DNA from 4 places in the Streptomyces sp. NPDC101393 genome. Region 4 is predicted to be linked to each of the others. Evidence: riboswitches for the same ligand, from Rfam matches in the RefSeq annotation. Region 4 holds a riboswitch; each other region holds the start of a gene.

Region 1 (3,973 bases), on a different contig from region 4:
GCCCGCAGTCGCCCGCAGCGGGACGGTGGGGGCCTCGGCGATGGCGCGCCGAGAGAAAAGCGGCGGTACCGGTCTTTATCGGGCACCACAGGATGCCGTAACCCCGGCAAGCCGCTCCCGTTGTCCCAGGGTGCGTCGGCGCACCTCGCGCCGACCGAGAAGGGAAAACACGTGAAGCGCACGATCCTCGCCGCGGTCCTGGTCGCCGCCGCAGCCACCGCTCTCGCCTCCCCCGCGTCAGCTGACACCGGTGACGGACTCAAGCCGGCCGGCAACCCCCTGCACAAGATCACCAAGGCCCTTCTCGACCCGCAGGACGTCCCTACGCTGGAGAGGAACATGCCCACACTGGATCTGCTGGATCTCACCAAGAAGCCGATCGCCTGCGAAGCCGAGACCGCGGGCGAGCCGCTTCCGCTCGCCGCTGATGCCTACCGCGCATGCGGGCCGGCGTAAGGCACCGGAAGCGGCACACCGGGCAAGTGGACGTACGGAAGAGAAGGTGGCGGCCGGGCCCCAGGAACGCAAAGCGGGCCCGCGCCGGCCTGACCGGCCACGGCCCACCGCCCACGCCCTCGCCCGGCCCGGGTAGGTACGACAAGAGGCCGACTTCCGTCATAGGGTCGTTCCCGCACGTGAGAGAGGGGAGGCCGAGATGGCCGGGACGACACCGACGGTGGCCGAGGTGAGGGCCGAGCTGGCCGCGCTGGAAGACCCGAAGGTACGCGCGGTGAACGAGAAGCACGGTGACGATCACGGTGTGAACCTCACCAAGCTGCGCGCGCTCGCGAAGCGGTTGAAGACGCAGCAGGACCTCGCGTGCCGGCTCTGGGAGACGGATGACACCGCGGCGAGGCTGCTGGCGCTCCTGATCTGCCGCCCCAAGGCGTTCGGGCGTGACGAGTTGGACGTCATGCTGCGCGAGGCACGGACGCCCAAGGTGCACGACTGGCTCGTGAACTACGTGGTGAAGAAGAACCCGCACTCCCAGGAGCTGCGCCTGGCCTGGTCCGCCGATCCGGATCCGGTGGTGGCGAGTGCCGGCTGGGCCCTGACCACCGAACGCGTGGCGAAGAAGCCCGAGGACCTCGACCTCGCAGGACTGCTCGACGTCATCGAGGCGGAGATGAAGGACGCCCCGGCTCGCCTGCAGTGGGCGATGAATCACTGCCTGGCTCAGATCGGCATCGAGCACGCCGAGCTCCGCACCCGTGCCCTCGATATCGGTGAGCGCCTGGAGGTGCTCAAGGACTACCCGACGCCCCCGGGCTGCACGTCTCCGTTCGCGCCCATCTGGATCACCGAGATGGTGCGCCGACAGCACGCGGGGTAGGCAGGCTCGCGCTCACACCCGCGCTCACGCCCGTGCCGCCACTCCCCCAGCGGACGGTGCTTCCGTCTCCCCCTGCCTCCCCTCCCCCTGCTGGTGCACGCACCGTGCGCAGCCTTGTCTACCCTGGACCCGCAGCTGGTTCGTCCCGTCCGCCAGGCGGGGTGTCGTAAGAGGGAACCCGGTGGGATGCCGGGACTGCCTCGCAGCGGTGAGTGGGAACGACCGCCGTCATCGAGCACTGGGTACGCGTGTGACCCGGGAAGCGACGGCCAGTAGGTGTCCCGTCCCCAGGGACGTGCCCACGAGTCCGAAGACCTGCCACTGCTCGTGCGCGGTGCGATCACCACGCACGTATGCACAGCGACCCGGTGACGGGGCCGCTGAGCGAGTGGTGCGATTCCTTCAACCCTGCGCACGACGAGGGCGGGCCGCATCCCGTTCACGGCCCGGCGCCGGTCCGCACGACGAACTCGCGAAGGAGAGTTTCGTGCCCGGTGAACCGAGCATCACGTCCATCCCCTCCCCCAGAACTGGGCACCCGAGCGGGCCCTGTGTCCTGCTCAAACACGGTGAGATCTTTCTCAAGGGCCGCAACCGGCACCTGTTCACCGAGCGGCTGCACGACAATCTCCGCCGCGCCCTGAGGGGCATCGGCGGCTCCACGTGGATCACGTCCGGCCACAACATCACCGTGCTCGGGGGCGAGGTACCGCAGGACGTCCTCGTGGAGCGCGCCCGCAGGGTGATGGGGTTCAACGCGGTGGAGCCCGCCCTGCGCCTCCCGAGCACCGTCGCGGACATCACGACGGCAGTCGTGGACGCGCTCGCCGGCGCCCGTGCCGAGCGGCCCGGGATCACCTTCGCCGTGCGGGTCAAGCGCCGGGACAAGAGCTTCGAGATGACCTCGTCGCAGTTCGAGCGGTTTCTCGGTGCGCGCGTCCAGGAAGCTCTGGGACGTGTGCCGGTGAACCTCTCCAGCCCGGATGTCCGGGTCTCCGTCGAGATCGACCACAAGGAGAGCTACGTCTCCTGGACCCGTCACCAGGGGGCGGGCGGGCTGCCCGTCGGCTCCAGCGGCCGCGCCCTGGTGCTGCTCTCCGGCGGGTACGACTCACCGGTGGCGGCCTACCGGGCGATGCGCCGCGGGCTGCGCTGCGACTTCGTCCACTTCACCGGCGCTCCCTACACGAACGCCGCTTCCGTCTACAAGGCGTACGCCCTCGCCCGTGAACTCAACCGCTATCAGCCCGGCGGGCGGCTGCACGTCATCGCCCTCGGCCACGCCCAGAAGCAACTGGCCATCGCAGGAGCCGGCAAGCTCCAGGTCGTCGCACAGCGGCGGCTGATGGCCCGCACGGCTTCCGCACTGGCGGGCCGGACCCGGGCGGAGGCGCTGGTGACCGGTGACAGCCTGGGGCAGGTGGCCAGCCAGACCCTGGCGAACATGGCCGCGGTGGACGAGGCCGCCACCCTGCCAATGCTGCGGCCGCTGGTCGGCTGGGAGAAGCAGGAGATCATCGACGAGGCCCGGTCCATCGGCACCGCGGAGATCTCCGTGCTGCCGGACGAGGACTGCTGCAAGCTCCTCGCGCCGCCCCGTGCCTCCCTCCGGGCCGGGCTGACCGATCTGCGTTCGGTGGAGAAGCGACTCGACGTGGACGACCTTGTGGACGGTCTGCTGCGTGACGTCCAGATCATGTACCCGGGAGAGACCGAGGAGGGGGAGGCCGGCGCGGCCGGCCCGGACGGCGGTACCGCGCCCGGCCACCCCCTTCCGGCCGTCTGTGCGGCGGGGCCGTCCGCGGCGGTGTCCTCATGAGCGAGGAAGGCTTGCGGCGGATCCGGGTCATCGGGATCGGCTCGGGGGATCCGGAGCATGTGACGCTGGCCGCGGTGCGCGCCCTGCGGACCTGCGAGGTGTTCTTCCTGCTGGACAAGGGCGCGCGGGCGTCCGAGCTGACCCGGCTGCGCAGAGATCTGGTGGCCGAGCACGCCGGCCCGGGGCACCGGGTGGTCGAGGCGGCGGACCCAAGGCGCGATCGCTCCCCCGCGAGCCCGGCCCGCTATCAGGCCCAGGTCGTCGACTGGCGCCACCGCCGCGCCGACCTGTACGAGCGGCTCATCCTCGACGAGCTGGAGCCGGGCCGGACCGGCGCGTTCCTGGTGTGGGGCGACCCCGCGCTCTACGACAGCACGATCGACACGCTGGAGGAGGTCACCGCCCGCGGTGCGGTGCCCTTCACCTACGACGTGATTCCCGGGGTGAGCAGCGTCTCGGTACTGGCCGCCCGCCACCGTACGACGCTGACCCGGCTCGGCCGTCCGGTCCGCATCGCCCCCGGGCGGCAGGTCGCCGGGGCCGGGCTCGCCGAGGGCGAGGACGTCGCCGTGATGCTCGATGTCGGCGCGGCACTCACCGCTCACCGGACGGAGGGCTGGTGGATGTATTGGGGGGCCTACGTCGGGACACCGGAAGAGCTGCTCGTCTCCGGGCCGCTGGACGAAGTGGCCGACCAGGTCCTGGAGTTGCGGGCCGCGGCCCGGGAGCGTCATGGCTGGATCATGGATGCGTGCCTGCTGCGCGCCGACGGCCCCGGGCCGCGGCCGGCAGGTGCGGGTCTCCGGGGTCCCGCTGGTTGA
Region 2 (3,973 bases), on a different contig from region 4:
ATCCGCCACCGGCTTTCACTTCTCGCGCGCCGGTGGCACCTGCCCGCTGTGGAACGTCTACGAGGCGTTCGCCGCGCCCGGCCGTATCCATGTCCAGATCGCCGCCATGCCGGACGGCCAGCGCTATCTGTGGACCGCCCGTGCCGTCACCCGCCACCGCGGCGGCTGGGGCGAGCCGGGCAAGACCTTTGCCATCGGCCTCGGTTGCGAGATCCGGCACGCCTCCCGGCTGGTGTACTCCGACGGCCTCGACCTCGACAACACCGCCGCCGCCACCCCCATCGGCATGGGCTGCCGCATCTGTGAACGCCTCGACTGCCCCCAGCGTGCCGTGCCGCCCCTGGGACAGCCGCTGGCCATCAACGAGAACAGCAGCACCTTCGTGCCCTACCCCGTGGCGGATGCATCGGCCTGAGCCACCCGTTCGGTCTGGGCCTCCCGTTGGCCGGATGGGGCCCGAGTCCGGTCAGCCGTCGGCGGCGGACAGGCGCATCGCCTCACCCGCCGTCACGGGATCTCCCGCGTCGACGGAGTGCAGGACGTGCGCCAGGACCTCCGCGCCCCGGACCACCCGAGGCCCCGGCCGGTTGAAGTACGCGGGCCCGTCGAGGATCCAGACGGCATCGTTGCGTACGGCGGGCAGTTCGTCCCAGCCCGGCAGTTCGGTGAGCACATGGCGTTCCCGCAGGGTGCGTTCGGGGCTGAAGCCGCAGGGCAGTACGAGGATGACGTCGGGGCGCGCGGCGCGTACGGCACTCCACTCCATCGGCGCGGTGTGCTCGCCCGGCGCCGCCAGCAGCGGCGCGCCTCCGGCGCAGCTGATCTGCTCCGGGACCCAGTGGCCCGCGGGCCAGAGAGGGTCGAGCCACTCGATGGCGACCACGCGGGGCCGTGGCCGCCCGGCGGTCAGCTGTTCCACCTTCGCCAGGCGTGTACGCAGCTCCGCGCGCCGCAGTTCCGCACGTTCGCGCACGCCCAGCTGCGCGCCCACGGTGACCAGGCAGTCCAGTACCTCGTCCAGGGTCCGCGGCTCCAGGCTGAGCATCTTGGTACCGGCGTCCAGGACCCGCACGGCCTTCGAGACGCTGCTGTACGACACCGCGCACACGTCACAGAGGTCCTGGGTGAGTACGACGTCCGGGGCGAGGGCGGCGAGGGCCTCGGTGTCGAGGGTGTAGAGCGAGGAGCCGGTGTGGGAGGCGCCGCCCACCGCGTCGGAGATCTCCCGGCTGCTCAGGGTGTCCGCGGAGAATTCGGCAGCCGTGACGGCGGGCACCCCCGAGACGGCCTCGGGCGGCCAGTCGCATTCGTGGGTGCGGCCCACCAGGTCGGCGGTCAGACCGAGTTCGGCCACGATGTCGGTGGCGGCCGGGAGCAGGGAGACGATGCGCATGGTTCGACCCTAGGGTCTGTCGTGTGGATCACGCCGGGCTCGCGGGGTCCGGCACGCGCATCTGCTGCGTTGTCGTCAATCAGCAACGCTCCGCGTTGCCTCGATCCTCCGCCGTGCAGCTGCACGCACCGGACCCCGCTCCCTGATCCGGCGTGATCCGAACGACAGACCCCAGGTCCCCTCGGGCGGCGGGGCGGGGTGGACTTACTAGGACGTCCAACTATATGTTCGTCGGCAAGCCCGCGGTGCAGGGAAGCCGGTGTGAATCCGGCGCGGTCCCGCCACTGTGACCGGGAAGTGTGCTCTTCGAGCAGGACAGGCCACTGACGGAGAAATCCGTCGGGAAGGCCGGAGAGCGCGCGGTGATCCGGGAGTCAGGATACCGGCCGCGGGGTGTTCCGTGTTGTCCACGAGGATGGAGCAGACACGCATGGCACCGGTCCGTACCCACGACCCAGGTGATCCGGCGGAGCAGGCGGCGGCATACGCCGACCTCTAGTTCCGCGACGGCTCTTCGGCCTTCGCGTCCCACGGCCTGCCCGTGCCCGCACCCCACAGGGTGCGGTCCTCGGCCTGCCGTGCCATCCCCGGATCGCACCTGACGAGAGCAGGCTCTCATGGTCCGTGAACTGACACATTTCATCGGCGGCAAGCACACACCGGGAACCTCCGGGCTCTTCGCCGACGTGTACGACCCCAACACCGGCCTGGTCCAGGCCCGGGTCCCGCTGGCCGGGCGGGCCGACACCGAGCGGGCGATCGCCGATGCCGAGTCGGCGCAGCAGGAGTGGGGCGAGTGGAATCCGCAGCGCCGCGCCCGGGTGCTGCTGAAGTTCCTCCAACTCGTCGACGGAGAGCGGGAGTCACTGGCCCGCATGCTCTCCGCCGAGCACGGCAAGACCGTCGCCGACGCGCACGGTGACCTTCAGCGCGGCTTGGAGGTCGTCGAGTTCGCCGCCGGGATCCCGCATCTGCTCAAGGGGGAGTTCACCGACAATGCGGGGGGCGGCATAGACGTCCACTCGCTGCGCCGTCCGCTCGGCGTCACGGCCGGTATCACCCCGTTCAACTTCCCCGCGATGATCCCGTTGTGGAAGGCCGCCCCGGCCGTCGCCTGCGGCAACGCCTTCCTCCTCAAGCCGTCGGAACGCGCCCCGTCCGTACCCCTGCGACTCGCGGAACTCTTCCTGGAGGCCGGCCTGCCGCCCGGTGTGCTGAACGTCGTCAACGGCGGCAAGGAAGCGGTCGACATCCTTCTCGCGGACCCGCGCGTACAGGCCGTCGGCTTCGTCGGCTCGACCCCGATCGCCGCCGACATCTATGCCACCGCCGCCCGGCACGGCAAGCGCGCCCAGTGCTTCGGGGGCGCCAAGAACCACATGATCGTGATGCCGGACGCCGATCTCGACCAGGCCGTGGACGCCCTGATCGGTGCCGGGTACGGATCGGCCGGCGAGCGCTGCATGGCGATCTCCGTCGCCGTTCCGGTGGGTGAGGACACCGCCGACCGCCTGGTCGCCCGCCTCAAGGAGCGTCTCGCCACCCTGCGGATCGGTGCCTCCCACGACCCCGACGCCGACTTCGGCCCGCTGGTGAGCCGGGACGCCCTCGACCGGGTACGCCGCTACGTCGACATCGGCGTCACCGAAGGAGCCGAACTCATCGTCGACGGACGGGACTTCAGCCTCCCCGGCCATGAGAACGGCTTCTTCGCAGGGGCCTCGCTCTTCGACCGGGTCGCCCCGGCGATGCGGATCTACCGGGAGGAGATCTTCGGCCCGGTCCTCTGCGTGGTGCGCGCCGCCGACTACGAGGAGGCACTGCGACTGCCCAGCGAGCACCCGTACGGCAACGGGGTGGCGATCTTCACGCGGGACGGTGACACCGCCCGCGACTTCAGCCGCCGCGTCAACACCGGCATGGTCGGCGTCAACGTCCCCATTCCGGTACCCGTCGCCTACCACACCTTCGGCGGCTGGAAGCGGTCCGGCTTCGGCGACCTGAACCAGCACGGGCCGGACGCCATCCGCTTCTACACCCGTACGAAGACCGTCACCTCGCGCTGGCCCTCCGGGGCCAAGGAGGGCGCGAGCTTCACCCTCCCGACGATGGGCTGAGCCCGATGAACAGCACTCTCACCAAGGACCAGCTCGCCCTGGCCGAAGTCACCCTCGACTTCACCGAGGAACACCTCACACCGCACGCCGTCGCCTGGGACCGCGACAAGCACTTCCCGGTCGATGTGCTGCGCAAGGCCGCCGGCCTCGGCCTGGGCGGTGTCTATGTACGGGAGGAATCCGGCGGCTCCGGCCTCACCCGCAGCGACGGGGCCCTCATCTTCGAGGTCCTCGCGACCGGCTGCCCGTCCATCGCCGGCTATCTCTCCATCCACAACATGGTCGCCTGGATGATCGACCGGTACGGCGACGGGTCCCAACGCGCCCGCTGGCTCCCGGATCTGTGCTCCATGGAAGCGCTGGGCAGCTACTGCCTGACCGAACCGGGTGCCGGATCGGACGCCGCGGCACTGCGCACCCGTGCCGAACGCGACGGCGGCCACTACGTCCTGACCGGCGTCAA
Region 3 (3,973 bases), on a different contig from region 4:
GACACCAACTGGTTCGTCAAGGACCTGCCGCTGCTGATCGCGTTCGCGGTGCTGGCCGCGTACACCTACTCGTCGGGCCTGCGGGCGCCCGCGCTGATCGCGTTCGTCAAGGACGGCTTGATCTACCTCGTCATCGCGGTGGCGATCATCTACATCCCGATCAAGCTCGGCGGTTTCGGCGCGATCTTCGACGCGGCCGGGGACGCCTTCGCCCAGCCGGGCCCCACCGGCAAACCGCGCGGCGAGCTGGCGAGCGGCCCCAACGCCCAGTGGGCGTACGCCACACTGGCGCTCGGCTCGGCGCTGGCGCTCTTCATGTACCCGCACTCGATCACCGCGACGCTGTCCTCGCGCAGCCGCAACGTGATCCGCCGCAACACCACGATCCTGCCGCTGTACTCCCTGATGCTGGGGCTGCTGGCGCTGCTCGGCTTCATGGCGATCGCCGCGAAGACGGACATCCACGGCAATCCGCAGCTGGCGGTGCCGCAGCTGTTCGAGGACATGTTCCCGAGCTGGTTCTCGGGCGTCGCGTTCGCCGCGATCGGGATCGGCGCGCTGGTGCCGGCCGCGATCATGTCGATCGCCGCGGCCAACCTCTTCACCCGCAACGTCTACAAGGACTTCCTCAAGCCGGACGCCACCCCGGCCCAGGAACACAAGGTCGCCAAGCTCGTCTCGCTGCTGGTGAAGGTCGGCGCGCTGGTCTTCGTGCTCACCATGGACAAGACGGTGGCCATCAACTTCCAGCTGCTGGGCGGCATCTGGATCCTGCAGACCATGCCCTCGCTGGTCGGCGGCCTCTTCACCCGGTGGTTCCACCGCTGGGCGCTGCTGGCCGGCTGGGCCGTCGGCATGCTCTACGGCACGCTCGCGGCGTACGGCGTGGCAAGTCCCACCCAGGCGCACTTCGGCGGCTCCAACAAGGAGATTCCCGGCATCGGTGAGATCGGCTACATCGGCCTGACGGCCTTCGTGCTGAACGTCGTCGTGACGGTGGTGCTGACCTTCGTGCTGAAGGCCGTGAACGCCCCGGAGGGTGTCGACGAGACCAGCCCCGGCGACTACACCGCCGACGCCGGCGACAAGGGCGTCACCGCCGACCTGCCGCCCGCGACGCCGGAGGCGGCGGAACCGGCCGGCAGCCACTGAGCCTGCGGGCCCTTCCGGCGAGCACGGGCCGCCGCGTCCCTCCGGGGAGGCGGCGGCCCGTTGCCGTGCCCGGGGGGCGGGGCGAGGCCCGCAGCCGCTTCCTGCGGGCCCCGGGCAGAGCGGGGAAGTCGGTACGGGCGAGCGGGGAGGCCACGGACAGACACGGCCCGATCACTCGCGACTCACTAGATATGGGGGTGCGCACGATGTGGCACCCCCACATGTATGCTCGTCTTCGCTGTCGCCGCAGGGGAATCCGGTGCGAATCCGGAACTGTCCCGCAACGGTGTATGAGTGCGCTTATCTGGCATTACCGCCATCCGCGCACCCGTGTAGTCCGAGGACCTGCCGACGGTACGCCCGTATCGCCATCGATGCGGACGTCGATACGTCCGGGCCCCGCGGGTTGGGCCGGTGGACGCCGCGCGGTGTGCCCGCGCACCCCGAGCGTTTGTGGGGTGCCGTGTGCCCGCGTGCGCCCGTCGCGCCTGCCCCTCCTGGCCCCCGCCGAGTGAGGGAGAGCACCACGTGACCATCGCGCCAACGGAGCCCGCGTCAGACGCCGAGGTCGAGCAGTCCGCGGTGACCACGCGGAGCGTCCCCACCGCCCGCGGCGGAGGCGAGGACGGACCGGGTGCCGCCCTGCTGCGCACCCTGACCGAGCTGACCGAGGACCTGACCGCGACCGACCCCGGCAAGGTGGCCGCAGCCGCCCTGCGCGGCCGTCACGCGGGCTCCGACGAGGCCGAGTTGCGGCAGCTGGCGATCGACGCGGCGGCCGGTCTGATCGGCGATGAGCCGCAGTACTCCAAGCTCGCGGCGCGCCTGCTCACCCTCGCCATCGCCGAGGAGGCGGCCGGCCAGGGCGCGACGTCCTTCGCCGCCTCGGTCGCCACCGGCCACCGCGAGGGCCTGATCGCCGATGTGACGGCCGCGTTCGTGCAGAGCCATGCGGCCCACCTGGACTCGCTGGTGGAGCGGGCGCTGGCGGACGGCGCCGACGACCGCTTCGGCTACTTCGGCCTGCGCACCCTGCACTCCCGGTACCTGCTCCGGCACCCCACCACCCGTCAGGTCATCGAAACCCCGCAGCACTTCCTGCTGCGGGTGGCCTGCGGCCTGGCCGAGAACGACTCCGCGGCCGCGCTGGCGGACGTCGGCGAGCTGTACCGCCTGACCAGCTCGCTGTCCTACCTCCCCTCCTCCCCCACCCTCTTCAACTCCGGCACCCGCCACCCGCAGATGTCCTCCTGCTATCTGCTGGACTCCCCGCTGGACGAGCTGGACTCGATCTACGACCGCTACCACCAGGTCGCCCGGCTCTCCAAGCACGCCGGCGGCATCGGCCTCTCGTACTCCCGTATCCGGGCGCGCGGTTCGCTGATCCGGGGCACCAACGGCCACTCCAACGGCATCGTGCCGTTCCTGCGCACGCTGGACGCGTCGGTCGCCGCGGTCAATCAGGGCGGTCGGCGCAAGGGCGCGGCCTGTGTCTACCTGGAGACCTGGCACGCGGACATCGAGGAGTTCCTGGAGCTGCGCGACAACACCGGCGAGGAGGCCCGCCGTACGCACAACCTGAACATCGCGCACTGGATCCCGGACGAGTTCATGCGCCGGGTGGAGGCGGACGCCGACTGGTCGCTCTTCTCGCCGTCGGACGCACCGGAGCTGGTCGACCTGTGGGGCGACGCATTCGACGCCGCCTACCGCAAGGCGGAGGCCGACGGCCGGGCGCTCAAGCAGATCCCGGCGCGGCTGCTGTACTCGCGGATGATGCGCACCCTGGCGCAAACCGGCAATGGCTGGATGACGTTCAAGGACCACGCCAACCGCACCGCCAACCAGACCGCCGAGCCCGGCAAGGTCGTGCACTCGTCCAACCTGTGCACCGAGATCCTGGAGGTGACGGACGACGGGGAGACCGCGGTCTGCAACCTGGGGTCCGTGAACCTCGCCGCCCACCTCGGCGAGCACGGCGAGATGGACTGGGAGCGGCTGGACGCCACGGTCCGCACCGCCGTCACCTTCCTCGACCGCGTCGTGGACATCAACTTCTACCCGACCGAGCAGGCCGGTGCCTCCAACTCCCGCTGGCGGCCGGTGGGCCTGGGCCTGATGGGCCTGCAGGACGTCTTCTTCCGGCTGCGGCTGCCCTTCGACTCGGACGAGGCGCGGGAGCTGTCGACCCGTATCTCCGAGCGGATCATGCTCGCCGCGTACGAGGCCTCCGCCGACCTCGCGGAGCGGCACGGCCCGCACGAGGCCTGGTCCGCGACGCGTACGGCCCGCGGAGTGCTGCACCCCGACCACTACCCCAACGCCGAGCCCCGCTGGGCCGACCGCTGGGAGGCGCTGCGGACCCGTATCGCCGCGACCGGGATGCGCAACTCCCTCCTCCTGGCCATCGCGCCGACCGCGACCATCGCCTCCATCGCGGGCGTCTACGAGTGCATCGAGCCGCAGGTCTCCAACCTCTTCAAGCGCGAGACGCTGTCCGGTGAGTTCCTTCAGGTCAACGCCTACCTCATCGAGGAGCTCAAGGCGCTGGGCCTGTGGGACGCGCGGACCCGGGACGCGTTGCGCGAGGCCAACGGCTCGGTCCAGGACGTGGCGTGGATCCCCGAGGAGATCCGGGCGCTGTACCGCACGGCGTGGGAGGTCCCGCAGCGCGCGCTGATCGACATGGCCGCGGCGCGTACGCCCTACCTCGACCAGAGCCAGTCGCTGAACCTCTTCATGGCGTCGCCGACCATCGGCAAGCTCAGCTCGATGTACGCCTACGCCTGGAAGCGCGGCATCAAGACGACGTACTACCTGC
Region 4 (3,973 bases):
GTGCCGCTGCCGGTGTGGCCGAAGTACCCCTTGGCGCTCAGCTCACCCACCGGATGCCCCAGCAGCACCACCTGGCTGCTGCGGTCGCTGCCGGGCTTGAGCAGCACCGGATTCATCAGCGCGGTCGGCTCGACCCGGGCCGCCGCGGCCTGCATCGCCTGGGCCCGCCCGATCTCCGCGCCCTCGCGCGTCACGAACGAATTCAGCGACATGTTCTGCGCCTTGAAGGGCGCGACCTTGACGCCCTGCCGGACCAGCCAGCGGCAGATGCCCGCCGTGACCACGCTCTTGCCGGCGTCGGACGTCGTCCCGGCGACCAACAGGCCACCGCCGACCGCCCCGCCCGACCGCTCGCGCTGCCCGTGCTGCCCGTGCTGGCCGTTCACTGGGGCCTCCTCTTCCTGTGCCGGGCGTACAGCGCGCCCACCGCGAGCCGTCCCGCGACCGTCGTCGCCAGCGTCAGCGCGCTCACCCGGCGCGAGAGCCGTACCGCACGTGCGATGTCGGGCGCAGCGACCGGCGGCGCCCCGCCGTTGAGCTGCGGCCGGTGCTCGATCCGCCCGCCGTAGGCCAGCGTGCCGCCGAGGCGTACGCCCAGCGCGCCCGCGAACGACGCTTCCACCGGGCCCGCGTTGGGGCTCGGATGGGATCCGCCGTCCGCCCGCCAGGCCCGCAGCGCGCCGCGCCGGTCGGGCCCCGCGAGGACGGTCAGCGCGGCGGTCAGCCGGGAGCCGGGCCAGCCGGCGAGGTCGTCGAGCCGGGCCGAGGCCCAGCCGAACCGGAGGTACCGCGGCGACTTGTGGCCCACCATCGCGTCGAGGGTGTTCACGGCCCGGAATCCCACCAGCCCCGGCACCCCGGCCAGCGCGCCCCAGACCAGGGCGCCCACCACGGCGTCGGAGGTGTTCTCGGCGACCGACTCGACCACCGCGCGGGCCATCTGCGGCCCGTCCAGCGCCTGCGGATCGCGGCCGCACAGATGTGGCAGCCGCTCGCGCGCCAGGTCCAGGTCGCCCGCCGTCAGCGCGCCGCCGATGGCCCGCGCCTCGCGGCCGAGCGACGTACCGCCCAGCACGGCCCACACCGCCGCCGCGGTCAGCGCGATGTCGGCACCCGTGCGGAGGGAGAACGGAACGGAGGGGGAGCCGGGGGAGCCCGGGGAAGGCGCCGGACCGCGTACGGCGCGCCGCAGCAGCGCCGCGCCGGTGGCCGCGCCGCCCGCGCACAGCACGGCGTGCAGCGTCCCGTGGCCGCGGTGGTCGTGCCAGAGCCGGCGTTCGACGGCGCCCGCGGCACGGCCGAAAGCGGCCACCGGATGGCCGCGGCGGGGATCCGCCACGATCAGGTCGCCGAGAAAGCCGAGGGCCGCGCCGCACGCGTACGTGACGTGTTCCGCGCGCATCGGATCAGACCGCCGTCATGCCTCGGAGGGGTGCTGCGACAGGGACTGCCGGACGGGTTCTCGTACTGCGGCCGGGCATGGCGGTATGTCCTCACTCAGGGTCCGCGCCCTGGCTCGACGTGACGGCGACCAGAGTCTCCTGGCTCCCCGGATCGGCACTTCCCCCGGCCTTCCAGTCCGTACACGTGCGACCCGACGGGCCTGCGCGCAGCGGACCGTGACCTTTGGTGGAGGAACGCTCCCCGGTGACAGTGGCGGGACCGCGCCGGATTCTCACCGGACTTCCTCATCTGTCGCCGAATGGCCCCGGCAGTCCACCACGCCCCGCGAATGCCCGTCAACTCACCCTTGACCTGCACCGCAGCCATGTGACAGGCACTGTGGCGCACGCCACAGGGTGGCGGGTGTGTCACGGACTGTTGCCCCCTGACCTGATCCCGCGTCACTATCTGGTGCACGGCGGGCGATGGCCCGCCGGAAGGGGGCCGGGGGATGCCGCAGCACGCTGACCGTCAAGAGATCCGCCTACGGATCACGGGCACGAACAATCCGCAGCAGGACAACGCCGACCTCAAGGCCTGGCTGGAGCGCGAACCCTGGCTGGCGCGCCGCCCGCACGCATGGGAACAGCGGGCGCGGCCGGACGACGCGACGGGCGGTGCGGACCGGCCCGGCCGCGGGGACATGGCCGTCGGCGTCGACGACCTGATCCTGGTCGTCGTCGGCGCGGCCGCCGCCGAAGTGGCCAAGGGGCTGGGCATCGCCCTGCGCGAATGGCTGCGGCGGCGCAGGGAGGAACGCGCCGCGGGCGAGCAGCCCGCTCTGGAGGCGGGCGGCGCCGGCGGCGGTCTGCGGCAGGTCGGCGACGGTCTCCCGCACGGCGCGGCGCCCGGACGCCCCGATCCCGGCAGCCCGGCGGCCGAGGGCGGCAACACCTCCGAGGGCTGAGCCGGATGTCCGAATACGACGCGCGGGGCAAGGACAACCGTGCGCTGCTGATCTGCGTCAGCGACTACCTGCATCTGCCCGAGCTCCCCGCCGTGAAGGACAACGCCGAGCAGCTGGAGCGCGTCCTGACCGCCCCTGGCACCGACCTGTTCACCGGCGACGAGGTCGTCATCTGCCGGCCCAAGGAGCCGTGGGAGCTGGAAAGGGCGCTGGACGCCGTCACCAGGGAGGCGCGCGGGCTGCTGCTGGTCCACTTCTCCGGCCACGGACGCGTCGGCCCCGACGGCGGTGACCTCCAGCTCATGGTGGGCGGCTCGGCGGCCAAGGGCGGCCACAAGACCGTCTCCTGGCAGGACCTGGTGCTGTCCTACCTCGGCAATGCGCGGGCCGACCGGATCGTGATCGTCCTGGAGTGCTGCTATGCAGGCAACGCCGGCGAGGCCTTCCACTCCAGCCGCACACCCATGTCGCTGCTGATGGCCGCGCAGCCCAACCGCCGGATCTTCAGCGGCGAGGAGCCGGCCGGCGGCACCCTCTTCACCCGCGCCGCCGTGCAGATCCTCGAACGCGGCATACCCGGCAAGGCGTTCGTCACCTTCGAGGACCTCGTCCGCGCCCTGCGCGACCGGCTCGCCGGCGAGGAGACGCCGATGGGCGACGTATGGGAGCCGCGCTCGGCCAAACAGAACACCGTCGACGACGTCATCCTCTCCTTCGCCACCCCCGAGGTCCGGCCCAGGACGCCGCTGCGGATCCGGTTACGCCGCTGGTGGAAAGTGCGCATCCTGCGCTGGCGGCGCGTCCTGATGGTGTTCCTGACGGCGCTGGTGCTCCTCACCGGCGGTGTCGTCGCGCTGAACGCCGTCAGCACGCCGCCGGCCTGCCCGCCCGCACTCGAACTGCGGCTGCTGACCGCCCCCGAGGCTGAACCCACCCTGCGCAGCGCGGCCTTCTCCTACGAGATGTCCGACCTCAACACCCGGCCGCTGCAGGGCGAACGGGACCTGCCCGACGGCTGCCGGCGCGCCCAGATCACCGTCTACTCCGCCGCCAAGGACCAGGTCGGCGCGGGCTTCGCCGCCGCCGACCGCTGGCAGGGCGAGGCGCACGGCGCGAACGCGGGCGCGCGGGACGCCAAGGGCGCCGACCCGCTCCACCGGCCGGGACCGCAGCCCGACCTGTGGATCCCCGAATCCACCGCCGACTACGAGGAGGCCCGGCGGGTGCTGCCCGATGGCTCCCCGGCGACCCTGCACAACACCGGCCCGGTCGCCTACAGCCCGCTGGTCGTCGGCATCCCCGCCGACAAGCGGCTCGACGACGTCGAACGGGTCGGCGCCTCCTGGAAGGACCTGCTCACCGGCACCGACAGCGCCCACCGCGATCTGGAGCTCCTCCGCCCCAGCCCGGTCCTGTCCGGCACCGGCCTGCTGCACACCATCGGCCTCTACCTCGCGGGCGACGGCTCCCGGATCGGTCCGGCGGGCACCCCCGACCGCTCGCTCGCCCAGGATGCCGAGAGCCGGCTGTCCGCCCCGGGCAGCCAGTACGCGGGCAGCACCGAACTGCTGTGTTCGCTCCGCCCATACGAGGAAGGCACGGACGGCACGGACGGCACGGACG

The links. A riboswitch is a leader RNA that binds a small molecule or an ion and turns the genes downstream of it on or off. The one in region 4 is predicted to bind cobalamin.
Region 1: it holds a riboswitch for cobalamin, as region 4 does, so the genes downstream of both, thiI (tRNA uracil 4-sulfurtransferase ThiI) here and ACIRQ7_RS33420 (cobalamin biosynthesis protein) in region 4, are expected to answer to the same signal.
Region 2: it holds a riboswitch for cobalamin, as region 4 does, so the genes downstream of both, ACIRQ7_RS09550 (CoA-acylating methylmalonate-semialdehyde dehydrogenase) here and ACIRQ7_RS33420 (cobalamin biosynthesis protein) in region 4, are expected to answer to the same signal.
Region 3: it holds a riboswitch for cobalamin, as region 4 does, so the genes downstream of both, ACIRQ7_RS02370 (ribonucleoside-diphosphate reductase subunit alpha) here and ACIRQ7_RS33420 (cobalamin biosynthesis protein) in region 4, are expected to answer to the same signal.

Annotation. Positions count from the first base shown of each region.
Region 1 is NZ_JBIWNU010000002.1:856,047-860,019, forward strand. It holds gene ACIRQ7_RS09505 (hypothetical protein) at 172-456, shown strand; gene ACIRQ7_RS09510 (DNA alkylation repair protein) at 656-1,333, shown strand; cobalamin riboswitch at 1,453-1,671, shown strand; gene thiI (tRNA uracil 4-sulfurtransferase ThiI) at 1,821-3,152, shown strand; gene cobF (precorrin-6A synthase (deacetylating)) at 3,149-3,973, shown strand.
Region 2 is NZ_JBIWNU010000002.1:864,371-868,343, reverse strand. It holds gene ACIRQ7_RS09560 (short-chain fatty acyl-CoA regulator family protein) at 1-415, shown strand, start outside; gene ACIRQ7_RS09555 (cobalamin-binding protein) at 467-1,393, opposite strand; cobalamin riboswitch at 1,609-1,799, shown strand; gene ACIRQ7_RS09550 (CoA-acylating methylmalonate-semialdehyde dehydrogenase) at 2,011-3,510, shown strand; gene ACIRQ7_RS09545 (acyl-CoA dehydrogenase family protein) at 3,516-3,973, shown strand, end outside.
Region 3 is NZ_JBIWNU010000001.1:550,994-554,966, forward strand. It holds gene mctP (monocarboxylate uptake permease MctP) at 1-1,152, shown strand, start outside; cobalamin riboswitch at 1,361-1,520, shown strand; gene ACIRQ7_RS02370 (ribonucleoside-diphosphate reductase subunit alpha) at 1,681-3,973, shown strand, end outside.
Region 4 is NZ_JBIWNU010000013.1:91,931-95,903, forward strand. It holds gene ACIRQ7_RS33415 (cobyric acid synthase) at 1-386, opposite strand, end outside; gene ACIRQ7_RS33420 (cobalamin biosynthesis protein) at 383-1,402, opposite strand; cobalamin riboswitch at 1,535-1,692, opposite strand; gene ACIRQ7_RS33425 (hypothetical protein) at 1,895-2,350, shown strand; gene ACIRQ7_RS33430 (caspase family protein) at 2,356-3,973, shown strand, end outside.